DNA from 3 places in the Metabacillus schmidteae genome. Region 1 is predicted to be linked to each of the others. Evidence: riboswitches for the same ligand, from Rfam matches in the RefSeq annotation. Region 1 holds a riboswitch; each other region holds the start of a gene.
The links. Region 1 has a riboswitch for thiamine pyrophosphate ahead of HWV59_RS09735 (acetylornithine deacetylase). Riboswitches for the same ligand answer to the same signal wherever they lie in the genome.
Positions count from the first base shown of each region.

Region 1 (9,969 bases):
ACCCTCTACTGCCGCATCTACAAGGTGTGCCATTTATTTCAATGACCATATGACCCATCTCACCCGAAAAGCCATTAAGACCCTGATAAAGTTCATCATTAAGAATTAAACCGACACCAATTCCGATCCCGGCACTTACGTATATAATATTGTGATAGTCATATCCAACACCGAATTGTTTTTCACCATAAGCTCCTGCATTTGCTTCATTCACTATAACAACTGGTACTTGGAACTCTTCTTCTACTAATGATTTCATTTCACAATGTTTCCATCCTAAGTTTGGTGCAAGGAGTATGCTTCCTTGTTTATCCACAATACCCGGTATGCCAATTCCAATCCCAACAATTCCATATGGTGATTTTGGAAGATTATTAATTAAAGAAGAAATCATTTTTTTAATCTGGTCATTTACTCGATGAAAATCAGTGTTGTTCACTTTTACATGATCTTCAAGTACAATGTTTCCCTTTAGGTCTGTTGCGACACCAAGAATATAATTTACACCTAGATCAATACCAATTGAATATCCACACGTTGCATGATAGTGAAGAAGAACAGGTCTGCGTCCACCACTTGATTCTCCTGGACCGGATTCATACACTAACTCTTTTTCTAACAGCTCATTTACCAGGGAGGAGACGGTCGCCTTATTTAAACCGGATTGCTGAGCAATATCTGCTCTTGAAATGGGTTCTTGGTGTGTGATGGTTTGAAAGACAAGGGCTGTATTATTTTTCTTTACAACTTGCTGATTCCACGTAATCGACTTCAAATGCTTCACCTATTTTCAATAATAATTTGATTTCTATTATAGTACAAACTTAGTTTAATGGATAGACAAACTTGTTCTGTAATGGTAAAATTCAGGTAGACTTTGAGGTGGTAACTACTGAGTATTTATAAAACTTGAATTGTAAGGGTTTACTTATGAGGAGTATACCATTTAAAAAAAGATATATTTGAATGGGGGAGAAAAGATGAAATATGTAATTGGGATCGATTTAGGAACAAGCGCAGTTAAAGTGATATTAATGGATCAACAAGGAACAATTGCCCAAGAAGTATCAAAATCTTATCCATTGATTCATGAAAAGTCAGGATACAGTGAACAGGATCCTGAAACTTGGGTTGAAAAAACGAAGGAAGGTCTTACAGAGCTTGTTCAAAAATTCCAAGGAAACATAAAGGATATTGAAGGAATAAGTTTTTCAGGGCAAATGCATGGACTTGTTCTATTAGATAAGGATAAACAAGTATTAAGAAATGCAATTCTTTGGAATGATGTAAGAACAACTAACCAGTGTAAACAAATTTATGATGTAGTTGGTACAGAGCGCTTACTAGACATTACAAAAAATCCGGCGTTAGAAGGCTTTACACTACCAAAAATATTATGGGTTAAAGAGCATGAACCTCAAATATTTGAAAAAGCAGTTGTATTTATGCTTCCAAAGGATTATCTTCGATATCGAATGACAGGAAACATACATAGCGAATATTCAGATGCCGCAGGAACGTTATTGTTAAATGTTGGAGAAAAAACATGGAGTAAAGAGATCTGTGATTTATTCGAATTAAATATCAATTTCTGTCCTCCATTAGTTGAATCTCATGAATTCGTTGGTCAGGTTACAGAAGAATTAGCTCATGAAACTGGCTTATCAATTGACACAAAAGTGTTCGCCGGTGGAGCCGATAATGCATGTGGTGCAATTGGTTCCGGTATCTTATCCGAAGGTAATACCCTTTGTAGTGTAGGTACTTCAGGTGTTGTTCTTTCCTATGAAGAACGTAATGATCGTGATTTTTCAGGGAAGGTACATTATTTCAATCACGGAAAAGAAGATGCCTTCTATACGATGGGAGTAACGCTTGCAGCTGGTTATAGTTTAAGTTGGTTTAAGGATGTATTCGCTGAAAATGAACCATTTGAGGTTTTGTTAGATGGAATTGAAGCTATACCACCTGGATCCAATGGTCTGCTGTTTACACCATACCTAGTAGGTGAAAGAACACCACATGCAGATCCTGCAATTCGTGCAAGCTTTATTGGCATGGAAGGTTCTCATACGAAAAAGGATTTTGCTCGAGCTGTTATTGAAGGCATCACATTTTCTCTTAACGAGTCAATTGAGATCTTTCGTGAAAGCGGAAAAGAAATTGCTCGTGTCATTTCAATAGGTGGCGGAGCTAAAAATGATACTTGGTTACAAATTCAAGCTGATGTTTTTAACGCAAAAATCATTAAGTTAAAAAGTGAGCAAGGACCAGGTATTGGGGCAGCCATTCTAGCTGCATATGGCGCAGGCTGGGCTGATTCATTAAAAGGTATTGCGGATACCTTTATTCAGCCTGAAAAAACATTTGATCCGATTCCGGAAAATGTTGAAAAATATAAGCAGTTATTTAATCTTTATAAGGACGTTTACAACCAAACAAAATCATTAAATGAGGGTTTAAGAGACTTTAGAAAATAACATATTAGGATCAGATCCTTTTTTCAAAAGGGGTCTGATCCATTAGTTTAACTTTCATTAATTTGTAAAGTATCTGATGAAAAAATATTGACGACAAGCTGTCCTCCAATTACTTTTGAACGAATAAGCAAAGGTTGGTTATGTACATTTTTAAATGTGAAATCAGGTCCATACCAACTTACGGTTGCGTCTCGTTTTGGAGGTACATAAGGAACTTTTCGACTATGTGAGTAACGCTCTAAAATTTTGACACCTGCTTTATCAACGGCATTGAAAAGAGTCGATGATACTTGACAAATCCCTCCGCCAATTCCTTCAGACAATTCTCCTCTTACGATAACTGGAGCAGGTAAATAACCTTTCTCTATTGTTCTTTTTCCAACAACAGAATTAAATGAGAAAATTTCTCCAGGAAAGATTACATGATTATTTATTGCCTCTGAAGCTAATTTAATATTTTGGGTCCTTTCTGTATTACGGCTATTAAAAAAAGTGACATATTGACCTACCATTTTGTCCTTAATCGAGGAAAGAAGTTCACTATCTACTTTTGGATAAAGTGTTTCTGTCGGTATTTCAATTGTTGCAGGACCTTGTGAAAAGTAACGGGAATAAAATATCTCCTTCCACAAATCACGATCTAATTTTAATCCCGTTTCTTCACTAATTAATCTACCGTGTTGATCTAATGAAGCGTTGACTGGTCCTTTATATACTTTTGATTCTAAAACATTCGTTAATTCATTAAATTTGGTTTCATCAATAAAATCATACTGAAATGGTGAAAGAGCAACTTCAGAGCGATGTAGTGATTTTAATTCCTTCCCTTCATATGTGATCGATAGATTATCTGACGTTTCAACAGGCTGTGTGATCAGCATGAAAAGTGCTAGAAACACGAACAAATGAAAAGCACCTCCTATTTCTTCAACGATTTATGGATTCGGTAATTTTTTTAAAAAAGGATCCACCATAACCTTCCATGATGAAAACGGAGATGTTCTCACTAAGGTAAAGGTATGTTTCACTTTTACTGGTCCAATAGTTTTTAGATAAAGTTTCGTTTCAACAGGTATCTTCTTCGTAAGGATAATCGAATCATCTTGAATTGGTTCTTTTATTGACCATTGCATACCTTCGATCTGATCAAAAAATGAAAATGACCGATTTAAATTATTGTTGCTGGATACAATCACTTTTTTACTCAAATATTTATCACTGTTTTTAACAGTTAAGAGAAAAACCTCCAAGGATTGTTTTGCCGATAGGGTTGATACATATTCATCAAACTTTCCTGCTGCTTTTAAGATCATAATGTGATGTGATAAATCCTTTTTACCTGAACGATGTGTTCTGCTCTCCGAAAAATGGATACAAAAATGGCCGGGAAATCCATTTTGGATGGCTCCTGCTCCATGTGGCATTCCATGCATTGATGCAGGGATAAGTCGGTCTTTGACCTGAATTAGAACAGCGCGTCTACGCCAGCTCCAATCGCCGTTATAGATGGCTTTCATCATTAGTGTATCTTTTTTGGTTAAAGGTTGTACATCAGCGTGACCGCTTCCGGCTCTTCTTTGAACATCAAATTTCTTTCCAGTTTCAACGTCAATAACAGTGAAATTAGATTTACGTGGAATCACGTTTTGTACCTCTTCCCATGAGGGGAGTTCTGGTTCAAAACTAATCGGATGAACAGAGGGATTATTCACTGTTGTTCCATATGTATGTTTATAGGTTAGAGATAAGAGAAATAAACAAATGATTATGGTTTTCTTCAATTTCTTCAACTCCATTGCTCTTCGTTCGGTACGATTATTTTGCGTAAAATTCCGTAAATCATAGCATAGAGGATAAGGAAATATAAGGTATTAATTGAATGGGGAATTTTTAAATTAATAGGACATAATAATCTGAAAACACAAAAACCTTCTACTTTCTGGTACAATTGCATATACATAGATTTTAGTTTTTCATTTATCAAGATATTTTTCCAGATTAGGAGAATGCTTTTATGTTATATAAATTGAATCGTCAGCTTGAAAAGTGGATGCCTGTCATTACACCAATTAGTGTGTTAACAGGTGTGTTGCTTGCAGATAAGCTGTTACCCTTAACATTTCTCATTCCATGGTTATTTGCATTTATGACATTAACAGGTAGTCTAGGGTCAAGTTTTTCATCTCTTAAAGGTGTTATAAAAAAACCACTGCCTTTATTTGTGATCATTTTGCTGCTTCATCTGGTCATGCCTTTATTTGCATGGACAGTTGGACATACCTTTTATCCAAACGATCACTTAACGATTACCGGATTTGTCTTGGCATCTGTCATACCAACAGGTATTACAAGCTTTATGTGGGTAACGATTTATAAAGGGAATATTGCACTTGCGTTATCCATCATCTTATTTGACACGATGCTGTCACCATTTTTAGTGCCATTTACGTTATCTTTTTTTGTGGGTCAGAATGTACAAATTAATGTAATGGATATTATGTCCGGATTATTATTTATGGTTGTTATTCCTTCACTTATAGGTATGATGACAAATCATCTGACGAACGATAAAAGTATAAAGGTAGGAAAAACGTTAGCACCGTTTTCAAAGCTTGCTCTTGCCTCAGTCATTATGATTAACGGAGCAGTTATCTCCCCATACATCAAAGAATTTGATGTAAAACTATTGATGATCGGGTTAACTGTCTTTTTTCTTGCCTGCATAGGTTACTGTATTGCATGGGGATTAGGGATGGTGCTAAAAAGAGACAGAGAAACTCAAGTTGTGATGTTATTTACAGGTGGTATGCGTAATATTAGTGCAGGTGCTGTTATTGCTGTTCAATATTTTCCACCTGCTGTTGCAGTGCCAGTTGTATTAGGAATGTTATTTCAACAAATATTAGCATCATTATTTGGTTTTTTATTCAACATATTCGATCATAAACACTCAGTAAAAGATCAAATTTCAGCAACACAATAACAATAAAACATTGCCAAAGAAAAAAGTTTATGGTAAAAATAGAAATAATGAGAATTCAATTAATTTAATATTCAATTATCACCACTAGGGGAGCTGTTAAAGCTGAGAGAGGCGTTTGCCTTGACCCTTATTACCTGATCTAGATAATACTAGCGGAGGGAAGAGGTGTTTGAGTACATATTTGGTCAGTTTGTAGCATTAGTTGCTATAATTTTAATGCCATTATTTATGCCATTCAAACCACTTCTCTTGTAGAAGTGGTTTTTTTATTTGGAAAAAGGAGGAGAGTACGCTTGGCAAAAACGATCACTCAATTAGTTGAAAGTGTTCTTGATAGGAAAGAAGAGTTGGTTTCTTTAGTTCAAAAGCTAATTGAATTTAGAACACCTGCACCACCGGCTAGAAACACAGAGGAAGCACAGTTGTTTATTGCGGATTTTTTAAAGGATAAGGGGTTTTCTATTGATGTGTGGGATGTATATCCAAATGATCCAAACGTTGTTGGTGTTAAGAAGGGAACTAACGGAACCTCTTATAAAAGCTTGATTATTAACGGACATATTGATGTAGCTGAGGTGCATGAAGATGAACAATGGGCAACAGATCCTTTTACCCCTTTTGTAAAAGATGGAGTAATTATTGGCCGTGGAGCTGCAGACATGAAAGGTGGCTTGGCTGGTGCATTGTTTGCTATTCAGTTATTGCAAGAGGAAGGAATTGAGCTACCAGGTGATCTTATATTTCAATCAGTGATTGGAGAAGAAGTAGGAGAAGCAGGGACTTTAGAATGCTGCAATAGAGGATATAAAGCTGATTTTGCTGTTGTAGTAGATACAAGTGATTTACATATTCAAGGTCAAGGTGGTGTCATTACTGGCTGGATTACAGTGAAAAGCGCACAAACTTATCATGATGCAACAAGGCGACAAATGATCCATGCTGGAGGGAACCTTTTTGCAGCAAGTGCAATCGAAAAAATGACCAAAATTATTCAAGGACTGCAGGAACTTGAACGTCATTGGGCTGTAACAAAAAGCTACCCGGGATTTTTACCTGGAACAAATACGATAAACCCGGCAGTTATTGAAGGTGGCCGACATGCTGCATTTATCGCGGATGAGTGCCGATTATGGATTACGGTTCACTACTATCCGAACGAATCATATGAAGAGATTGTTAAGGAGATTGAAGAGCACATTATTCATGTAGCAAAGTCTGATCCTTGGCTCCGTGAACATCCGCCTATCTTTGAATGGGGTGGTAAATCAATGATTGTTGATAGAGGAGAAATTTTTCCTTCATTAGAAGTAGATCCTGCCCATCCTGCTGTACAGATATTAGCTGCTACCCATAAATCAATACTACAAAAGCCGCCAATTTTAGATGTATCTCCCTCTGTAACAGATGGAGGATGGTTGGCTGATGCTGGAATTCCAACAGTTATCTATGGACCAGGAAAACTGCAACATGCTCATTCTGTAAATGAACAATTGTCAATCGATGAATTAGTTGAGTTCACCAAATCGATCTTAATGTTTATCTATGAATGGAGTCATACAGGAAATGAAGTAAAGGGGGAGATACTAAATGAAATTTAGTCAAAGACTTTATGAAAAAGTTAAGCCTATTTGGGAACAAAATCACGCACATCCGTTTGTACAGGGGATGGGAGATGGAACACTTGCAAAAGAAAAGTTTCGATTTTATATGGTTCAAGATTATCTGTACTTAATTGAATATGCAAAGGTATTTGCTTTAGGTGCTGTAAAAGCAACGGATCTGAATACAATGGGGCGATTTGCAGCATTGCTTAATTCGACATTAAATGAAGAGATGGAGCTTCACCGGCAATATGCCAAAAGATTTGACATTACCACTCAAGAATTAGAGGATGCGAAGCCTTCTCCGACAACACTTGCCTATACACACTATATGTTACATGTTAGTCAAAATGGAACGCTGGCTGAGTTAGTTGCCGCTCTCTTACCCTGCATGTGGAGCTACTGGGAGATAGGTAAAGAGTTATCAAAAAAGGAAGGAGCGTGTCAGCATGAATTTTACGGTGAATGGATTACAATGTATGCTTCAAATGAATTCGGTCAGCTTGCTTCTTGGTGTATTGATTTAATGAATGACCTTGCTAAAGGGAAATCAGAAGCAGAGTTAAGTCAATTAGAAGAGATCTTTCTTAATACAACTCGATTTGAATATATGTTCTGGGATATGGCTTACCATGAAATGATGTGGCCGGTACATGACTAATACAATTTTAAAATTCAATAATATTAGCTTTCAATATGAAAAGAATGTCAGTCAAAAACCGATTCTAAAAAAACTCAATTTGAATGTATATGAGGGAGAATTTATCAGTTTTCTTGGGCCAAGCGGATCTGGAAAAAGCACATTATTTAAATTAATTACAGGACTGGAACAACCTAGTGAAGGTGAAATATTTTTGCGAGATCAGCTTGTCATCAATAGGTTAGGTCATGTGGGTTATATGCCTCAACAAGACTTACTATTGCCTTGGCGCACAATTGTTGAAAACGCATCTCTACCACTTGAAATCAAAGGGATGAAAAAAAGTGAAGCATATAAAAAAGTCATCATGCTTTTAGAAGAGTTTGGCCTTAAAGGAGTGGAAAACTGTTTTCCAAGTGATTTATCAGGTGGCATGAGGCAACGTGTTTCTTTTTTAAGAACAATTTTAAGTGGATCCAACATTCTTTTACTTGACGAGCCGTTTAGTGCATTGGATGCGATAACAAAATTATCATTACAAGAATGGTTATTAGCTCAGTGGCAAAAGAGAAAGGAAACCATTCTATTTATTACTCATGATGTGAATGAGGCATTATTTTTATCAGATCGCATTTATGTGTTTACTGAAGCACCTACAACAGAGCTGAAAGAAATGAAGGTTCCATTGCAACGACCTAGAAATGTAAAAGACTTAAATCACCCTGATATTCTCCAACTAAAAGATGAACTATTAGATGTGTTGCGATCGAGGCAGAATCTATGAAATTAGTACATAAATATGGACCTTCATGCAGTTTTATTTTATTTCTCCTACTTGTTTGGGAAGTAGGTGCAAGAATACTTGATATGGGCTTTATCCTTCCCACTCCAACAAATGTGATCGTTAAGATATGGCTGTTGAGGGAACCGCTATTTTTAGAACACTTACCAGCTACATTTCTTATTATCGTCATCGGGCTGAGCTTATCAATTTTCTTTGGAGTAGGCCTCGCGATATGGATGAGTATTAGTAAAACGGTTGAAAAAACATTTTATCCCTTGATCATTGCGTCTCAGACCATACCTATTATCGCACTTGCCCCTATATTTGTTCTTTGGTTTGGTTACACAATATGGAGTAAAGTTGTTGTGACTGTTCTCATTACGTTTTTTCCTATAACGGTGAATACATATGATGGACTAAAAGCAACGAGCAAGGAGTATAAGGATTTGCTTAAAACGATGGGGGCTAGTAAAAAAGATATTTTCTTTAAGCTTCAAATTCCCGGAAGTGCACCATATTTCTTATCTGGGCTGAAGGTCGCTGTTACATTAAGTGTCATTGGGGCTGCTATAGGAGAATGGATTGGTGCACAGTCCGGTTTGGGATATTTCAGTAGAAGAATGATGACCCAATTTGATGGAGCAGGTGTTTTCGCGCCTATCGTGATTCTATCAATAGTTGGAATTGGATTATTTTTTATCGTAAGAATAGTTGAAGAAAATAGACTTAAATGGAGGAAAACAGATTGAAAAGAAGAGCGTTCGTATTGTTTATAGTATTATGTTCAGTCATTCTATCAGCATGTTCCAGTACAACAACTAATACAGGTGGGGAAAAGAGTAAAGAATTAAAAGAAGTTAGCATTATGCTAGATTGGTATCCTAATGCTGTTCACAGTTTTTTATACATCGCGAAAGAAAAAGGATATTTTGAAGAAGAAGGACTTAATGTTGATATTCAATTCCCTGCAAATCCTACAGATCCAATTAATCTGGCTGCTGCAGGAAAAATCACTTTAGGTATTTCCTATCAACCAGATGTAATTATTGCTCGGGCGAATCAAGATGTTAACATAAAATCAGTAGGTGCGATTGTACGATCACCTTTAAACCGGGTTATTTTTATGGAAGATAGCAAAATTCAATCTCCTAAAGATTTAGAAGGAAAAACAGTCGGATTCCCTGGAATTCCACTAAATGAATCACTCATAAAGTCTATGGTAAAAGCAGATGGGGGAAACCCTGAAAATGTTGAAATGGTTGATGTTGGCTTTGAACTTGGATCTTCAATTGTCAGTAAAAAGGTAGATGCTGTTATTGGTGCATATATAAACCACGAAGTACCTGTACTTGCCCATGAAGGCCATAATACCCGTAATATCAACCCTACTGAATATGGAGTACCTAATTACTATGAGCTAGTTGCCGTAACAAGTGATCAAACATGGGAAAAAGAACAGGATTCAATAAAGGCCTTTTGGA
Region 1 is NZ_CAESCH010000001.1:2,044,393-2,054,361, forward strand. Features, by position in the region: gene HWV59_RS09710 (ROK family transcriptional regulator) at 1-775, opposite strand, end outside; gene xylB (xylulokinase) at 981-2,480, shown strand; gene HWV59_RS09720 (VanW family protein) at 2,528-3,379, opposite strand; gene HWV59_RS09725 (hypothetical protein) at 3,416-4,261, opposite strand; gene HWV59_RS09730 (bile acid:sodium symporter family protein) at 4,495-5,463, shown strand; TPP riboswitch at 5,540-5,641, shown strand; gene HWV59_RS09735 (acetylornithine deacetylase) at 5,757-7,061, shown strand; gene tenA (thiaminase II) at 7,051-7,725, shown strand; gene HWV59_RS09745 (ABC transporter ATP-binding protein) at 7,718-8,488, shown strand; gene HWV59_RS09750 (ABC transporter permease) at 8,485-9,237, shown strand; gene HWV59_RS09755 (ABC transporter substrate-binding protein) at 9,219-9,969, shown strand, end outside.

Region 2 (9,969 bases), 810 kb from region 1:
TTAAATATGGATCACCATCGTCTTGGCCAATATGTACCCCGTCTGCATGAAGTTCAAGGGCCATCTCAATATCATCATTGACAATAAACGGAATCTTATTCTTCTCACATAGGTGTCTTAATTTTTGTCCTAAATACAAACAGTCATTTCCTTTTAAAGCCTTATTTCCTTTTTCCCTAAATTGAAATAATGTAATTCCTCCTTTAATTGCTTCAGCCAGTGTCTTTTCCGGATCAAACATACGACAATTTGCCGATCCCATGACAAAATATAGTTTTAATGATTTAGACACATTCACGATTATGTCACTCCTATTAGAAAAACACGACTTACCGCCAAGAATGGCGGAAGTCGATGTCTTTTCTTATACTTTATTCCTTTAATACAGTTAATCATTCTTAGCGTATAAAAAAACTGACCCCTCACATACACTGGCAACTATACTTAGATTGCCTCGCCTAATTTAGGAGTCAGTCCTATTTTTATTTTGAACTAAATATAAGATTGTTTTTTCGATATGCCCAATGGTTTGTCGGACCATGACCTCCACCAATTCCCAGTTGGTCATCGATTGCTGCCTGTATAAATTTCTTGGCAGTTTCTACTGCTTGGGGCACCGTTTTTCCTTTGCTTAATTCCGCTGTAATCGCTGCTGCAAATGTACATCCGGTCCCATGAGTATGCCGTGTCTCTCTTCGTATACCTTCAAATGATTCAAAGCTGGTTCCATCATATAAAAGATCAATCACGACTTCTCCTGTAAAATCATGGCCACCCTTGATCATGACAAATTTAGCGCCAAGATCGAAAAGCTTTTTAGCAGCTTCTTTTTTATGCTCAAGTGTTTGAATGCTCATTCCTGTTAGAACTTCTGCTTCAGGGATATTCGGTGTAATCACTTTTGCCAAAGGTACTAAAGCTGTCAACAGAGCACTAACCGCTTCCTTTTCCAAAAGTGACTGTCCACCTTTTGCGATCATAACCGGATCGACCACAACATTCTTCCAACCATAATACTGAATGCGCTCTGAAACTAACTGAATCATATCTGCATTAAAAAGCATTCCTGTTTTTAAAGCGCCCGGCTCCAAATCAATAGCAACAGAATCAATCTGGGCTTTTAACGCATCTAAGCTGAGCGGATATACACCTTGAACTCCTAATGTATTTTGGGCTGTCACAGCCGTAATCGCTGACATACCAAATACACCAAGCTCCTGAAAGGTTTTTAGATCTGCCTGAATTCCTGCTCCTCCTCCAGAATCAGATCCGGCAATTGTAAGCGCTCGAGACACTGTCATGTTTCTACCTCTCCCTACTATCCAACATAGCGGTGGTAAATCTTCTTCGCTTCAGCTATATCCTTTGTACCATGAATTAAGGCGCGGCCATCTTTAAACAAGACGATTCTATGCTCACCAAATGTAAATGACATTAAGAATGGATTTTCTAAAAATGCATCTGCAAGAGGCTTCACACGTTGACCAACTTGTTCAAATGAAAATTGCTTTGTTTCACTTGGTCTAATTTGCACAGTATCTCTTCCACAAAGAACCGCAGCCTTTGTTTCCATTTCAGCTGTAAGGTAAGGATATACCGGATTTGTTCCGCATGTCGGGCACGCATTATTTTTTAAACGATCCATGTTGATTGACGAATATTGGTTTTTCCATAAATCAAAGGATACAAGCTTTCCACGTCTATTTTCTTCATCTCCCACAAGAAGCTTTAACGCTTCTGTTGTTTGGTGGGAAGCAACCATGCTGACAATTGGAGAAATAACTCCGACAGTATCACATGTCATCCCATCAAATGGAATATGTTTTAATAAACAGTGCAAACAAGGTGTTTCATGTGGAATAATCGTAAAAGATAAACCATAACTTCCAACAACACCACCATAAATCCATGGAATTTCATGTTTTAATGCAACGTCATTAATCAATAATCTTGTTTCAAAATTATCAGTGGCATCTATGATTAAATCCACATGCTCAGCAAATTCTTCAATATTGGCAGATGTTACATCCTCAACAAATGAATGTACTTCCACTTCTGAATTTATTTTTTTAAGATGAAGCTTTGCCGCAACAGCTTTAGGAATGCGTTTCTGTGCATCATCCTCTATATAAAGCTGTTGACGCTGCAAATTGCTCCATTCTACATAATCACGATCAACAATTGTTAGTTTGCCAATCCCGGCCCGAGCTATCATCTCCGCGTTTGCAGTACCTAATGCACCTGCACCAACAACTAAAATATGTTTCTTTCGTATTTGCTCCTGACCTTTTTCTCCGATCGGAGAGAATAATATTTGTCTAGAATAGCGTTCCATTAAGTCGTAATCATTCCTTCTGTTGGACTACTTGCGATAGCATAGTCTTTTTTAGCTATTCTACCAGCTTCATACCCTAATCTGCCAGCTTCAATAGCCAGCTTCATTGCAACAGCCATTTTCACAGGATCTTTTGCAGCAGAAACAGCTGTATTTAAAAGGACTCCATCTGCACCGAGTTCCATTGCCAATGCAGCATCTGCAGGAGAGCCAATTCCGGCATCAATGATAACAGGAACCTTTGATTGCTCAATAATAAATGATAGATTAAGAGGATTTAATAATCCCTGACCAGAACCTATTGGTGAAGCACCAGGCATAATAGCATGAACACCTAATTCTTCTAATCTTCTTGCCAGCACAACATCATCTGACGTATAAGGTAAAACAATAAATCCTTCCTCAAGCAGCATTTCACTAGCCTTTAATGTCTCAACAGGATCGGGAAGTAATGAACGGTCACAACCGATCACTTCTACTTTAATCATGTCACATAGTCCTGATGCTTTTGCAAGCTTCGCAATTCTCACAGCTTCCTCAGCTGTTTTTGCTCCTGCCGTATTTGGTAATAGTGTATATTTTGATACATCTAACTGCTCCAGAAAATTAGGCTGTGATTCTTCAAAAATATTCATTCGACGAACGGCAAATGTTAAAATCTCTGCTTCTGACTGAGCGACTGCCTCCTTTTGGATATCGAATGATGGATATTTTCCTGTCCCTAATAATAATCTTGATTGAAATACTTTATCTGCAATTTTTAACATAACAATCATCCTCCTCCTACAAAATGAACTAATTCAATTTCATCACCATGCTGAATGGTTGTTGAATCATATTGATCTTTTAAGATAATTTCGCGATTATGTTCCACGATGACTAAACGATTTTCTAACTCGTAAAAAGCTAATAACTGCTGAACTGTCTTAACATCTTCCTTTAAATTAACGAATTCTCCATTTAGTTTTATACTCATCATATCACCTCACAGATTGTGTTAAATTTCTTGTTATGGAGAAAGCCCTGACATAATTTTCATCTATCTTTCTCTTTAAAATAAAGTCTCTAATCATTGTCCCTGTTTGAGGGGCAAGCAGAATCCCATTTCGGTAATGTCCTGTTGCGAACAGGATGTTATCATCTTCAGGATGCAGGCCAATATATGGTTTTCCATCTTCTGACTGTGGTCTTAATCCAGCCCAGGTACTTACTAGCTGTGCTGAAGATATACTTGGCATTAACGGGGTGATCTTCTCAATTAAAGCTTGAATCCCACCTAAAGAAGGTGTTGTACTCCAATCATCCTCCACCATTGTTGCACCAATAACAAACCTTCCATCACCTTTAGGAACAATATAGCAATGATCATAAAAAATCGTCTTTTCCAAATGCAGTGTATTACTTTTCACTGCCAAGCATTCACCTTTTACTGGTTTCATACCATTTGGTAATCCCAACTGTTTAAAGAAATAGCCGCTCCAAACACCATTCGCTACGACCACTTTATTACAAGTAAAATCTCCTTGTGGTGTGCAAAGAACATAATCATTTACTGATGTTTTTTGGATGGAATGAACAGGAGCATTCTCGATAAATGTTGCACCTAGTAAACTAGCTGATTTTGTAAATGCCTTACAAACATGGATTGGTGAAACATGCCCATCCTCTGGAATATGTAGTGCTCCTTCAATTTCATTTGATACATAAGGTTCATTTATTAAAACTGTTTCTTTTGTGTGCCATTCAAGTGACTCATGGTGATGAACGGCTTGTTTTAATGACATTACTTCTTCTAACGTTTTAGCAACTTTATACATGCCTTTATCAACTAGTTGAATATGAATCTGTGATAAATCTAAAAGTTCGTCTTGTAAATGATGGTATTGTCGTTGACTTTCCTTTGCAAATTGGAAAAACGCATCATTCTGTTCGAGTTCAGAATTAGCCCCAAGCATTCCCGCTGCCGCACTTGTCGCGCCAGATCCTCCTTTATCACGTTCCAATACAAGGACAGAGACACCTTCTTTTGCTAATTGGTAGGCAATCGATTGACCAATGATTCCGCCACCAACAATTCCTACATCATAGTGTTTGCTCATTGTATCTCTCCTCTATTACTCTTTTCTTTTAATTTTATTAACGCCTGCTTTGGGTCTTTGTTCTGCATGATATAAGACATAACCGCTACTCCATAAACATTTGTTCCTTTTAGCTGATCAATTGTCACTGGAGTAATTCCCCCTATTGCTATAACCGGGACCTTGACGTTTTCACAGATTATCTTTAACTGCTCAACACCTCTTGGTAAAAGGTCAACCTTACACGTTGTCTCGAAAATATGTCCATATAATAGATAATCTGCGCCCTCTTTTTCACATTGAATCGCTTCTTCTAATGAATGAATAGATCGTCCGATTCTAAATGCGGGCCTGTATTTTTTTACTTCCTGAATCGAAAAACTATGGCTTGGTAAATGGAGATTAGGTATGTTTTGTAATATAGCAACATCCATTCGATCATTTATGACGAGCTTTTCCTTTTGTACACCTTTTGCCACTAATTCAGATACAAGCAACATTATGTCTGAAGCTGATTTTGTTTTTTCACGTATATGGATATAGTCTACTTCATTGTGAATAATAGACAATCGCTTTATCAGTTCAGCGATGGTTTGCTTTCCGTCTGTTATGACATGAAATTCCATTACAATCACCTTGTTCTTTATAGCAAATAAAAAAACCACTTTTCGATAGAAAAGTGGTTTTACATACATATATGTATTATGCTGTAATCCACTTCCCTACGCTGGTATGAACCAGATCAGGTTATAAGGGTCTTAAAGAATCACTTTAATCTCAGCCCATTGTATAGGGCTCCCCTAGCGGTTATTTGCCAATATTCATTTGTTATTTAGTATTATCATACCAAATGTGTGAAAACTTTCAAGAAATTATTTTATTTCTAATAGATGTTTTCGCATACTTAGATATTTATTATTAAGTTAGAAGTAAGATCAGATCGTTTCATTGCGCTGCAGACACTCGCTTTCCGCGGGGAGGAAGCTGAGCCCTCCTCGGCTTCGCCTGTGGGGTCTCAGCCTTTCCTCACTTCCCGCAGGAGTCGAGTGTCTTCCGCTCCATTCCACTATCGACTTTAAAATAGTATTCAAAAGAATAAATCTTCACGAAAATGTATCCCCATAAACAATCGTTTATTTTTAAATATCTATTTTCCAATAACCTAATAACCTACATATTCTAGAACAACTCTAACTCCTGTTTTAGCTCGTTCACATATTCTCTTGATCCTGTCACGATGAGGCGGTCGCCTAGTTTGAGGTCTGTGTCACCGTGTGGAACGATTGAGTCTTTTCCTCTAAAGATTCTTACGAAGATGATATCACCTGTAAACGGGAAATTGCGTAGTAAGATATCATCGTATTTTGGGTTATTTAAATTAATTTGATGAAGAGTTGTTTCTTGGTTTGTTAGGATTCTCATGACACTTGGTGCTTCGATTAGTGCTCGCAGCACTGTATTTGTTGAAAGAAGTGTTGAGAATATGTCAATTCCTTCATCTTTTAACTTACTTGCTAAGTCAGGTGAACCAACACTAGCAATAACTCGATCAACTTGTTCTTCTTTTGCAAACGTGGCAATCGCAGCATTTTTTTGTTCATCACCAGTCGCTACAACGACCATATCCACATCAAACGCATTATGCTCTTTTAATGCATCAACGTTAAATTCGTTAATTTCTTTTATTTCAAATAATGATTCAGCGATTTTTTGATCAATTTTATCTTGTTGAATATGGTAAACCGTTGTTTCATAAAGATCAGGATTCAATTCTCTTGTAACAGGCAGTGTCATTTGATTTGCACCAATAAACGCCACTTTAATTTTTGTTGGCCCACCTTCCGTTTTAGGGAAGAGCTTTTTAAAGAATATTGGTGTCACAATACTCGTAATGACAGCAACTAAGATCAAGGCTCCAGACATTTGGGATGTGATAATCTCCATTCTCTCCCCAATTGTTGCTGCTGCAATAACTAAAGATAATGTTGATGTCAGCAAAAACCCTGAAGCTAAAGTAGTTTTCATATCATACCATTTCTTCAAATAGAGAACAGGTACAATCTTCGAAATTAACAGGGCGATAAAAAGTAAAGGAATGAGAATAAAGATTTTTGGATCTTTGAATAATTCCCAAATATCTAAATCAACTCCAACCATTACGAAGAAAATTGGGATAAGAAAACCATAACCAAAGGAATCAAGCTTTTGTACCATTTCTTTATTTGGCGATAGAAGGGAAACTAATACCCCCGCTAAAAAGGCACCAAGAATATTTTCTGCACCAATCGTCTCAGATATCGCCACTAATAAAATGATTAATGTGAATACAGCACGTGTCCCAATTTGAATTGTCCCCTTGGACATTGTTTCAATAAAGGAGCGATTCATGAATGTTTTTCCTAAGAAATAGAGAGCTACACCGGCACCGAATAGAATTAATAATAGCCATGTATTGCTTTCTCCTCCACCATATATAGAGGCAAAAACAGCAAGCAAAATCATCGTTACTAAATCAGCGATAACAGCGACCAACAAAATAATCTGACCGATGTTGGATTTCATAATCCCAGCATCTTTTAAGGTTGGCACAACAACACCTAATGAAATCGTTGAGATTATCAATGTCATGAGGAAAGCATTGTCCATTAAACCAATCCATACGAATATGTACGAAAGAAGTAGTGATAAGGCAAATATCCCCGTAAAAATAATCATTGAAACTAAGAACGTGTTAGGGGCATTTTTTCCTGAAGGAAGCTTTTCTTTCTTTTTCCCTCCTGCAAATGCTGTAAAGTCGATTTCAAGTCCACTTAGGAACATGAGGAAAATGAATCCAAGCATTGATAATGTTTCTAACCACATATCCTGATGAACAATATCAAAACCGCTTTTTCCAATGAATAAACCGACAATAATCTCAGCTACCACGACAGGCATAAAATTCATCTTTAAACGGTGGAGTAAAATTGGGGTTAAAAATGCTGCGAGTATGACAATAACTAATGAAGTTACAGACGCTCCATGCATCCTATCCCTCCTTCTTTTTTGTTTTTTGTACTTCAGTGAAATATAGTAATGGTTGAATGCAGCAAGAGGATGTTTAGTTTGCTCCATTCAACCTGAACATTTTTTCTCCATAATACAAACTGTTTAAAATAATCTAGTTCCTATAATATACAAATTTAATTTTTTATTGTAATAATATGCTTGCTCGTTATTTAATCAAATATTGCATAAACAATGTAGCCATTCCAAAATAAATTAAAATACTAATAATATCATTAATCGTTGTAATAAACGGTCCTGATGCAACAGCAGGATCTACTTTTAATTTGTGCATAATTAAAGGAATAAATGCTCCGGAAATAGTTGCGACAGTCAGTGTTGCCAGAATAGACAAACCTACTAAAATCCCAAGGAAAAGAGTTCCCTTCCATATAAAGACAGTAAGAGCTACAACAATACCACATATTGCTCCTGTAATGAGTCCAGTACCAGCTTCTTTTAAGAGCATCTTCATTAGGCTTTGATCTTCTGAGTCACCTAACGATATTTTTCTTACCGCAACCGCTAATGCTTGTGTCCCCGTATTACCGGCCATTCCGGCAATTAATGGAATAAATACAGCTAAAATGGCTACTTTTTCTAAGGTTTCTTCAAAGCGTCCTATTAAACTCGCTGTGAACATACCTAAGAATAAAAGGATAATGAGCCATGGCAGCCTCTTTTTCGCTGCTGAAAACGGACTTCGATCGGTTGAATCAACATCGGAAACGGCAGCTAATTTAGAATAGTCATCACTTGCCTCTTCATCAATTACATCAACAATATCATCAACTGTAATGATACCTAATAAATGACCCTGAAAATCTACAACTGGAAGAGCTAAAAAGTTATAGTCCTTCATTTTTCTAGCAACTTCTTCTTGATCCTCAGCAACACTTACTGAATAGACCCGTTCGCTCATAATCTCTGAAATCATTGTATCAGGTTCACTTATAATAAGATCTCTTAACGAAATAACTCCGGCCAGCTTTTCATCCTCATCAATGACAAACACATAATAAATCGTTTCAGCATTTGGTGCTTCCTGCTTTAATATTTGCATGGCAGAGTGAACGGTTTGATGTGCATGAATGGAGATATACTCCGTCGTCATGATACTCCCTGCTGTATATTCTTCATAGTGAAGCAGTTCACGAATTTCTTCAGCTGCCTCATTATCCATAATGGTTAAATAGCTTGCCACCTGGTCTTTATCTAGTTCATTCAAAACATCAACAGCATCATCCGCATACATATGTGCAAGCATTTGTGCAGCAAATGTGGGATCCATTTCAGACAAATACGCTTCATATTGCCCATCTTCATCTTCAATGTTCTCAAACACTGCAGCCATTTCTTCCGGTGAAAGATATTGATATACTGTATTTCGTTGATCAAAATCAAGTTTAATAAACAAACTTGCTTGATCATATGGATGCTGCTCTAAAAAAACTGATCGAAACTCATCCATATTTTTATCTGTTAAACTTGTTAGAAGTGCTTCATATTCAAGCTCTACTTGTTCTTTCACTTCTGACATAAGTTATTCCTCCTCTCTTTAGGTTAAATTATATATATGAAAAAATGTTCCATGCATTCGACAAAAACTTAAGTATTTCTACATATTGTGCTTCTGCTCATAATAACTATAATATTCTATATGTATTTAATGAATCAATAAGTTGACAACTATTTACACAATTGAAACATTTCAGAAATGCTCAACATCCTTTACTTGATCAAATTATCAGATCCACAAAGTACAAAAATAACTTTATTTTCCTTTTATAAAAGGATTCTTTGCAAATCGTTCACAATCCTTTAAGATTGTAAATGATACAATGAAGATAGACCGTTTTTCAAGTTAAAAGATTTTAGAAAGGGATCGAATATGACAAATGATAAATCCCCTCAACAGCAAATAGATTATACGTTAATTTTTATATTATTTTTATTAGCGATTGTCAGTACAGTTGCTATTGATAGTGCGGAAACAACATTACCTGCCACACTGCAAAGTATTAATTTTTCGATAAAACAAATTCAGTGGTACATCATTGGAGCTGTTGCTATTGCTGTGACAATGCTCATCGATTATGATCGCTTTAGACAGCTTTCATGGTATTTATATGGTTTCGGTTTATTACTGTTACTAGGTTTGGAAGTATTACCGGAAGGAATTGTTCAAACCATTAAAGGGGCAACAGCCTGGTATAAATTAGGACCGCTTGGGAATTTCCAGCCTTCAGAATTAATGAAAATTATTATTATTATCGTCTTAAGTAAAGTCGTTGCTGACCATCGAGAGAGTTATCCACAAAATACAACAAAGGATGATTTTCTTCTTATAGGAAAAATAGCGGCAGTTGCCGGTCCCCCTATTCTATTGTTAATTAGACAACCGGATATGGGAATGACAATGGTATTCTGTGTGATTATTGCTTCATTACTTCTGATTTCAGGCATTAAATGGCGTATTATTTTACCAGCAGTTATTACGTTTGTAGTGGG
Region 2 is NZ_CAESCH010000001.1:1,236,849-1,246,817, reverse strand. Features, by position in the region: gene thiE (thiamine phosphate synthase) at 1-301, opposite strand, end outside; gene thiD (bifunctional hydroxymethylpyrimidine kinase/phosphomethylpyrimidine kinase) at 483-1,301, opposite strand; gene HWV59_RS06045 (thiazole biosynthesis adenylyltransferase ThiF) at 1,319-2,335, opposite strand; gene HWV59_RS06040 (thiazole synthase) at 2,335-3,102, opposite strand; gene thiS (sulfur carrier protein ThiS) at 3,108-3,311, opposite strand; gene thiO (glycine oxidase ThiO) at 3,316-4,434, opposite strand; gene HWV59_RS06025 (thiamine phosphate synthase) at 4,431-5,039, opposite strand; TPP riboswitch at 5,116-5,225, opposite strand; gene HWV59_RS06020 (monovalent cation:proton antiporter family protein) at 5,593-7,440, opposite strand; gene mgtE (magnesium transporter) at 7,628-8,998, opposite strand; gene HWV59_RS06010 (FtsW/RodA/SpoVE family cell cycle protein) at 9,350-9,969, shown strand, end outside.
Region 2: linked by a shared signal. The riboswitch ahead of HWV59_RS06025 (thiamine phosphate synthase) and the one ahead of HWV59_RS09735 (acetylornithine deacetylase) in region 1 are both predicted to bind thiamine pyrophosphate.

Region 3 (9,969 bases), on a different contig from region 1:
AGGAAGTAGAAGAAGCAGCAAAAAATGCCTATGCAGATGATTTCATTCGTACCCTTCCTGACGGCTATGACACACTGCTTGGTGAGGATGCAACAAATTTATCGCAGGGACAACGTCAGTTGCTTACAATTGCCAGAGCGATCATTGCGAAACCGAAAATTCTTATCCTTGATGAAGCAACAAGCAGTGTTGATACAAGAACAGAAATGAACATCCAAAAAGCAATGAACAATCTATTACAAGGAAGAACAAGTTTTGTCATTGCCCACCGTTTATCAACGATACGAGATGCGGACCTCATTCTTGTGATGAATCAAGGTAATATCATTGAAAAAGGAACACATGATGAGCTTTTAGCTGCAGGTGGCTTCTATTCGGATTTATATGAAAGTCAATTCACCCAAGCTGAGTCAGTTTCTTTATAAGGAAGAAGGAATTCCGTCGTAATGAGGGAATATTGATAGACAGGGAGGGAGAAATATGGCGTATCAAGCAGAAGTAGTTGTAGATGAAAAGGCAATCTTAGGGGAAGGTCCTCATTGGGACGGGCATGTTCTTTATTGGGTCGATATTATAAATAAAAAGCTGCATCGATATGATCCTGAACAAGATATAAATGAAACTTTTCAGTTAGACCAATATATCGGTGCAGTCATACCGGCAGAAAATGGCCAATTGGTAGTAGGTCTTCAAAACGGCATCCATCTCTTTGATTTACAAACGAAAGGGTTAACGTTAATTAATGATCCGGAAAGGGATTTACCACAAAATCGGTTTAATGATGGAAAATGTGATCGTTCAGGACGTTTGTATATCGGGACAATGGATGTTCATGCTGCAAAAGGGAAAGGCTCGTTATATCGTTTAGATCTGAAAGGTCATTTGAAAAAAATCATTTCACCTGTCACCATTTCGAATGGTCTGGCATGGAGTCCTGATGAAAAGTATATGTACTATATCGATACTCCTACAGGAGAAGTTTCAACCTTTCATTATGATAAACAAACGGGAGATGTTACCTTCAAAGAAACAGCTGTACGTATCCCAAAAGACACGGGGGCTCCTGATGGAATGACCATTGATCAAGAAGGAATGATATGGGTCGCACATTATGGAGGCTCCAGAGTAACAAGATGGAATCCCCATAATGGAAAACAGTTGGATGAAGTTCATGTTCCGGCCCCGAATGTAACATCATGTACATTCGGCGGAAAGGATTTAGATGAATTATATATTACAACAGCAAGGCAAGGATTATCTGAAGAAAATTTAGCCAATGCTCCTCATTCCGGTGGTCTGTTTAAAGTGAAAACGAAGGAGAAAGGATTTGTAGGGCAAGCCTATCGAGGAGAAATATAAAAAGTAAGCAGTGTATTCCATAAAGGGTACACTGCTTTTTTCTTAGATCTGTTTGATTATTTTTTCTGCAGTTTGTTTTCCGTTTTTTATACATGCACCAATGCCTACTCCGAAATAAGAGGCGCCGGCAATATATAGGTTAGGGAATTGCTCAGTTAATTTTTCACTAAGAGATGTAACCGCAAGATTATGTTCAAGGTGATAATTTGGCATTAAATTGTTCCAGTTTGTCACTTCAACAGTGATCGGTTGAGCGGTAATTCCAAGGCTTTTTTCGATATCTGTTAACGCTGTTTGAATCATTTCTTTCTCGCTCATGTTCTTTAATGTTTCATAGAAAGGATTAGAGCTTTTATAAAACAGGCGAACGAGAAGTTTTCTCTTAGAGGATGTATGTGTCCATTTCCTGCTCGTCCATGTACAGGCATCACAATGAAGATCACTATTTTCTGTAACAATAAAACCTGTACCATTGGCAGGGAGTTTATGATCTGGAATATCGAAGCCAAGATAAACACTTGTTAGTGATGAGTTTTTTAGTTTATCAAATTCATGATCTAGCTGCTTATTGTTTAAAACCTTTTGTGCTGCATCATGAGGAGTTGCTAAAATAACATAATCCGCTGAAATTGTTTCTTGATTATTGAATGTAACTTCATATTTGCTTTGGACCTGCTTAATGCTAGTTGACTTCATGCCTGTTAGGATTTTCACATCTTCTAATTGCTCTTCAAGTCGATGAATAATAGTAGAAAGTCCACCTTTAAAGGAAATGAATTTTTTGTTACTGGATGACTGGAATTTTGCTTTGTTTTTAGACATTCCACGAATAATACTTCCGTACTGATTTTTATATTCCAGTAGATATGGAAGAGTGGAGGCCATTGTAAGCTTATCCAGTTTACCGGAATAAACCCCGGAAAGAACCGGCGATATTTGATTTTCTACTATTTCTTTTCCTAAAAAAGCCTCTAGAAATTCTCCAACAGAATCCTCATTAGTGAAGCGATTATTCTTTGTTACGAAGTCTTTTAATGCTATTAATTTTCCTTTTGGAGAAATTAAGGTACTGCTAAATAATGATTTTATGCTAGTAGGAATCCCGAAAACGGAATCTGCAGGAATTGGCTTTAGTTCATTTTTTGTATAAATATAGGAAATACCTGTTTCATTGTAAACAAGTTCATCTTCTAATCGTAACTCTTTAATAAGCGGCATAACGCCTTCGTTTCGTGCAACAATCGAATCGGCGCCAGTTTCCATGATAAATTCATCGTTTTGTAGGGACAGAATTTTTCCGCCTAATTGCTTGCCTTGCTCAACAAGAATGAGTTGTAAATCCAAGTTTTGGTCTTTTTTATATTTTTGCAAATAATACATGGCAGTAAGACCGGTAATTCCGCCACCTATAACAAGGGCTGTTTTCACTATTTTCACTCCTAACTACAAGGTCAACAACCGTCTAAAAAACTTAAACATGTTATCTATTTCACATTATATATGTTATGCCCAACAGATACATAAAGTTTTTATCGTAATGTTGAAAAAAAGAAACATAATTTTAACAATTATTTCAAGAATTTTGGGGAGTATAAATGGTGAAGTTCACAGTTGGAAAAAACTAGTGAAGAAAATTGCAGGAGGTAGAATAAAAGTGAAGAGAAAATTTGGTATATATGTGTCCATTGTTGTTCTGACATTAGCATTTATAGGAGCGAACCAAGTATTCGCTGAAAAAGGTCCTGAAGAAGAACCAACATTGATGGAAATGGGACTTGATAAGGAAGAGTTTCATCATAAAAGACATAAAATGAATCCAGAGATCATTAAAAAGCGTGCTGAAGAATTAGGCATTGAAACAGAAGGAAAAGAAACAGAGGTGTTAGCTCGGGAAATTCACGAAGCGAAAATTTTAGAAAAAGCGAAAGAGCTAGGAATTAAAACCGAGGGAAAAAAGATTGAGGAAATCGCAAAGGAAATTAGAGAAACACTTATTATGAAAAAGGCAAAAGAACTCAAGATTGATACAACAGGCAAGTCACTGGATGATTTAAGTAAAGAGATATTTGAAGTCAGTGTTATCAATGCTGCAAAGGAATTAGGAATTAAAACCGATGGCAAGGATATAAAAGAAATAGCTCGTGAAGTCATCGATAAAAAGACGATGCAAACGGCGGAAAAGCTGGGAATTGATGTGAAAAATAAATCAACTCAGGAAATCCTGGAGGATATTTTTACAAACTACAAAGATGAAGCTATAAAACAAAAGCTGTTTCCTTTTGATGACGATATTCGGGAATTACGCTTTATGGGACATAAAGAGGGGCATCATAAAGGAAAACACTCACATGAATAGGGGAAAGAGGATGACTGAATGTATTCAGTCATCCTCTTCTACATATATAAGATTCACCGTGCTCTACAATCTTTCATAAAAATTATATGCTAAAAACGATAACTTTCGTGTTAAAATGTTGAAGGCTTTTTGATTTGTGAAAGATTGGAGGAAAACAAATGGGTACATCACCTCGATTTCTACCATTTGCTGCTCTTATTGTGGGTGTTATTGCGGTATCTACTTCAGCTATATTTGTAAAGTTAGCAACTGCTCCAGCTCCTGTCATTGCTTTCTATAGGCTCTTTTTTTCAACAGTGCTAATTGCCCCGATTTTCTTTCTGAAACATTTCTCTGAAATGAAAAATCTATCAAAAAAGGATTGGACCTATTCAACGATAGCAGGAGTATTTTTAGCTTTTCACTTTATCTTATGGTTTGAATCGTTAAATTACACATCTGTTGCAAGCTCTGTTGTTTTGGTGACACTCCAGCCTTTGTTTGCCTTTATCGGTACTTTTCTGTTTTTTAAAGAAAAAGTGTCAATCGTGGCGATTATCAGCGGATTGATAGCAATAACCGGAAGTGTGATTATTAGCTGGGGAGATTTTAAAGTTAGCGGTATAGCATTACTAGGTGATTTATTAGCATTAGCCGCATGTGCGATGATTACAGCATATCTTTTATTTGGGCAAGGAATTCGAAAGCGGCATTCTTTAACATTGTACACATTTATTGTGTATGGGATAAGCTCCATTACCTTATTAGGGTATTGCCTTTTGTTGCAATATCCACTAGCACCATACCCGCAGGAGGACTGGATTTATTTTCTGTTATTAGCCATCATTCCGACGTTGCTTGGTCATTCGCTATTTAATTGGTCATTAAAGTGGGTAAGTACGAATACAATTTCAATTATGATTCTCTTTGAACCGGTTGGATCCATTATTCTCGCTTATTACCTATTGGGAGAAAAAATGATTCTTTCGCAAATGATCGGCGGTACGGTCATTTTGCTTGGCATCATTTTCTATGTATTTGAGAGAAAGCTATTAAACGTATTACAAAAAGAAATAAAGCCTACCAATTCTTAAGTTGGGGGCTTTATTTTGTATATGTCTGTTTTGCATCTTTAACATACACTTCCTGTAACTCTTCAATTGTCATTCCGGTTGCATTCGAAAACCCCTTATCGAAATCATTTTCTTTAGCTGTTTCAATAATAATCGTTTTAATCATCGATTCTCCAAATTGATCAACAAGATACTTAATGCCATAATAACTTTGTAAATAAACATCATAATCTTCTAAACGATACTTCTCCCAATCCTGGTGGCTATCAAGTTTTTTAAATTCTACTTCTCGAAAAGGATAATATCTATGGGCTACATTGTGCATCCCTATGTATTCCGCAATACCTTCATGAAACCATAAAGGAATTCTATATACATAAAGCCCTTGTTGTTTAATAAATGCCTGCAAGCGATAATGTGTATATTCATGTAAAAGTGTACTTTGAAAATAAAAGGATTCAGGCATTTCGGCAAGTAGGATGTTTGATAAGTCTGTAATCGCTATGCCTATTATGTTATTTGGATCATCAAAATATCCCATTGTTTCAATTAGTGAAGTTTTTTCATATAATTCTTCTGTAGAAGAATGAAGAATTAAATCGATTTGATTATCTTTTACCTCCCCGAACATCACGGTTGTAAGTTCATCCGCTTTATCAATGGATTCCTCAATGATCGGGAGTAACCCGACTTCTTGTGATTCATAGTAAACCTCTACATGACCATAGGTGGTCGTTAATTTATTTTTCTTCATCTCTTTATAGTCAGCTATGGTTACTGTTTTTTTCTGAAACGGAATTATATACAATTGGTATTTTTCTTCAATTGTCAGGTTTTCTCCAAGCTCTGTTGCAATCATATGATTGATGGATAAAAAGTAAATCGATAAAAAAGACGTGCAAATGGTTAGTAAAATAAATGAAAGAATCCCACTTTTCCTGCTAAGAAGTGTGATATTCCTCTTAGGATTAAGAAGAAGATAAAGACAAAAACAAAAAAACAAAAATGAAACCAGTGCCATGATGATACTGTAAACGGTGGATATTTTTATGTTAAAAAATAAATGAACACATACAGAAATAACAAAGAGCACGCAAAAAATAAGCAAATAATGTATGGCATTCTTTAAAAACAGGAATTGTGTTTTCAATGTGACCTCCTACATAGGTGATCTTTTTTTATACTTATGAACAATGTCCTGAAAAAATGCCGTGTTCAAATGCAAAAAAGAGAGACCACATAAGGTGACCTCCTCTTTTTGATTAAGATTATAAGTAGAAAATTGAACATAGATATGCAAAAACAAAACCTAAAGGAAAGCTGACAATTAAGGATAACCCATGAACAGGCCCCTCTTCATTGCTTATTCGAATCGCTTCTTTATATCCATAAGCAAAATGAAATAATGATAGTAATAAAGTTAGTAGAATAATAGCAAAAGATATAGTCATCATCTGTCCTCCGTTTTTTACAATCTAGTCTTTCTATTAATACATGCTAGAAAACAAATGAATATGATAACTTTTTAAAAAAGGTAGGGAGAACTGAAAAGCTAGATAGAAGATATTAGAAGAACTTGGCTAATCGCCAAGTCCTAATGGAGAAAGCCTTAGTTTTTCTTTTACTACTGTCCATAAATTTTTATACTTCCTGATAGTATAAATAAAACCTTGGCCGATGACCAAGGTTGAATAAACTATTTTCTTTTCACTAATCGAGGAGCTGTTAATAACAATAAACTAACAACAATAGCTGAGACAATTATTGTTGGAATCATATAGGATGCATTATATCCAATTGAGTAGATTAATACAGGCGTACCTTCCGGAGCGAAAGAAGCAAAAAAGAAAACTCCTGCAATGATGTGTGCAACTGCTCTAAGTATGCCTCCTAAAATTGTGCCTAATGTAATAAATAATATGGCTGCTTTTCTATTATTATTTGTTAATGCATTTTGTACCGCTTTAAAAAATACCCCACTTGCTCCTACTAATGTAAAAGCTAAATAATAATCAAGAAACCCTTGAACAGGGTGAACAATATAAGGATTAAAAATAGCTTGTAATAAACCTAAAATGAGTCCGGTAAGTAATCCGCCTTTTAATCCCCAGCGATATGCCATAATAAATACTGGAATCATTCCAAGTGAAATGGATCCACCTTGCGGCAATTTGCCGATTACCCCAGATAATAAATCCAATAAAAATGCCAATGCACCTAGCATGGCGACTTCAATTAAAAAAACTAAACGCTGATTTCCTTGCAATCTAATTCCCTCGCTTTTTTTATTAAACCAAAGGGAACCTTTCATATCTGCGTATAAACTAAAAAAGCAATGAATGGAATGATCATAGTAGTCCCAAACATTACTTTTTATAAATGATCATCCACATCCCTACACTAGTATTAACTAACAGGTTCAAAGGGTTAGAATGATCAAAGTCATTCAATCTCAGCTAAAAGGCTCCCCCTGTGGTTTAAGGTATTATATTTTAGTCATAACTATACACCATCATTCATTAATCAACAACTAAAAGAAAGAAGAATTTGAGAGAACCTGCATTATTTTTCGTAATGAATTAATAGGCTGGTACATATAATTCACCAGAATTGTCCATGGGGTGAATGTATGAGTCTAAAAAAAATACTTAGTTTTAAACAACCTTCTATTAGAAAGCAATTGAATGTTTCAAGGAAAGAAAAACAATATGGAGGTATTATTCAACAATTACAACTAGAAGACTTCTGGCATAACTTAGAGATTCATGAAAGATCATTTATACGTAATTGTGTGAAGTGGTCATTTAGTGGACGATTTAATGGAGAAGATATAGATCACCCGGATAGTCATGCTCAAACAAAGAGAGATGATTGTCGTTTTCTAATGGGAAATGCTGCTTGGGCATTTGATTCCAAAGAATATGTATTAACTGAAAAAATACTTAATGAGGTAATTCATCGCTCAAAAAGTACTTATACTCTTCATCGAGCATATCAGAAATTAATATATATATGAGGTTTCAGAAAATAAGTCTTTAATACAAAAGTGGAAAAATTATTGTGAAGAACATATTAAGTTAGCTCCGGCATTATTTTATGAATCGGATAACAAAGAAGAACTGCCTCCAGAAATCAGATCTTTTTCTGTATTGAAAAAAATTTTACTTGATGAAAATGCCTTGGAGGAATATAAAGAGCTATCCTTTATAGAACAGCAGTATAATTACGGATACTTTTCTAATGAAGAAAAGGTTTTAAGAGATATGTGAGGGACTGGAGATTATTCTTTAGTCCTTTTTTGTTGTAAAAGCTATATTTATTAACGCTCTTCACAAAAAACAAAAAATAATTCAAAAAAGTGCTTGCGAACATAAAAATATCATGATATATTATTAAACGTCGCTGCTGCGGTAGTGATGAGCAAAAATACAAACAGTAAGAAACAACGATGAAAAATAAATATTGACAAGCTGTTTGTGAAATGTTATATTGATAAAGTCGCTTCTGATGAGAACGACAAACCAAATGATCTTTGAAAACTAAACAAAACCAAGCGTGCCAACGTTAATTTCGATTAACAAAAAACGTACTATATAGTACAAAATTTTATTATGAGCTACATCAAACACTTTATCGGAGAGTTTGATCCTGGCTCAGGACGAACGCTGGCGGCGTGCCTAATACATGCAAGTCGAGCGAATCTGAGGGAGCTTGCTCCCAACGATTAGCGGCGGACGGGTGAGTAACACGTGGGTAACCTGCCTGTAAGATTGGGATAACTCCGGGAAACCGGAGCTAATACCGGATAACATTTCGAACCGCATGGTTCGAAATTGAAAGACGGCGTCTAGCTGTCACTTACAGATGGACCCGCGGCGCATTAGCTAGTTGGTGAGGTAACGGCTCACCAAGGCAACGATGCGTAGCCGACCTGAGAGGGTGATCGGCCACACTGGGACTGAGACACGGCCCAGACTCCTACGGGAGGCAGCAGTAGGGAATCTTCCGCAATGGACGAAAGTCTGACGGAGCAACGCCGCGTGAACGATGAAGGCCTTCGGGTCGTAAAGTTCTGTTGTTAGGGAAGAACAAGTACCAGAGTAACTGCTGGTACCTTGACGGTACCTAACCAGAAAGCCACGGCTAACTACGTGCCAGCAGCCGCGGTAATACGTAGGTGGCAAGCGTTGTCCGGAATTATTGGGCGTAAAGCGCGCGCAGGCGGTTTCTTAAGTCTGATGTGAAAGCCCACGGCTCAACCGTGGAGGGTCATTGGAAACTGGGAAACTTGAGTGCAGAAGAGGAGAGTGGAATTCCACGTGTAGCGGTGAAATGCGTAGAGATGTGGAGGAACACCAGTGGCGAAGGCGACTCTCTGGTCTGTAACTGACGCTGAGGCGCGAAAGCGTGGGGAGCGAACAGGATTAGATACCCTGGTAGTCCACGCCGTAAACGATGAGTGCTAAGTGTTAGAGGGTTTCCGCCCTTTAGTGCTGCAGCAAACGCATTAAGCACTCCGCCTGGGGAGTACGGTCGCAAGACTGAAACTCAAAGGAATTGACGGGGGCCCGCACAAGCGGTGGAGCATGTGGTTTAATTCGAAGCAACGCGAAGAACCTTACCAGGTCTTGACATCCTTCGCTACTTCTAGAGATAGAAGGTTCCCCTTCGGGGGACGAAGTGACAGGTGGTGCATGGTTGTCGTCAGCTCGTGTCGTGAGATGTTGGGTTAAGTCCCGCAACGAGCGCAACCCTTGATCTTAGTTGCCAGCATTCAGTTGGGCACTCTAAGGTGACTGCCGGTGACAAACCGGAGGAAGGTGGGGATGACGTCAAATCATCATGCCCCTTATGACCTGGGCTACACACGTGCTACAATGGATGGTACAAAGGGCTGCAAGACTGCGAAGTCAAGCCAATCCCATAAAACCATTCTCAGTTCGGATTGCAGGCTGCAACTCGCCTGCATGAAGCCGGAATCGCTAGTAATCGCGGATCAGCATGCCGCGGTGAATACGTTCCCGGGCCTTGTACACACCGCCCGTCACACCACGAGAGTTTGTAACACCCGAAGTCGGTGGGGTAACCGTAAGGAGCCAGCCGCCTAAGGTGGGACAGATGATTGGGGTGAAGTCGTAACAAGGTAGCCGTATCGGAAGGTGCGGCTGGATCACCTCCTTTCTAAGGATATGAGGTACGCTT
Region 3 is NZ_CAESCH010000002.1:895,034-905,002, forward strand. Features, by position in the region: gene HWV59_RS25135 (ABC transporter ATP-binding protein) at 1-425, shown strand, start outside; gene HWV59_RS25140 (SMP-30/gluconolactonase/LRE family protein) at 481-1,359, shown strand; gene HWV59_RS25145 (protoporphyrinogen oxidase) at 1,402-2,787, opposite strand; gene HWV59_RS25150 (hypothetical protein) at 3,014-3,715, shown strand; gene HWV59_RS25155 (DMT family transporter) at 3,874-4,788, shown strand; gene HWV59_RS25160 (hypothetical protein) at 4,799-5,917, opposite strand; gene HWV59_RS25165 (hypothetical protein) at 6,036-6,218, opposite strand; gene thiT (energy-coupled thiamine transporter ThiT) at 6,464-7,033, opposite strand; TPP riboswitch at 7,143-7,248, opposite strand; gene HWV59_RS25175 (hypothetical protein) at 7,397-7,783, shown strand; rRNA gene HWV59_RS25180 (16S ribosomal RNA) at 8,398-9,948, shown strand.
Region 3: linked by a shared signal. The riboswitch ahead of thiT (energy-coupled thiamine transporter ThiT) and the one ahead of HWV59_RS09735 (acetylornithine deacetylase) in region 1 are both predicted to bind thiamine pyrophosphate.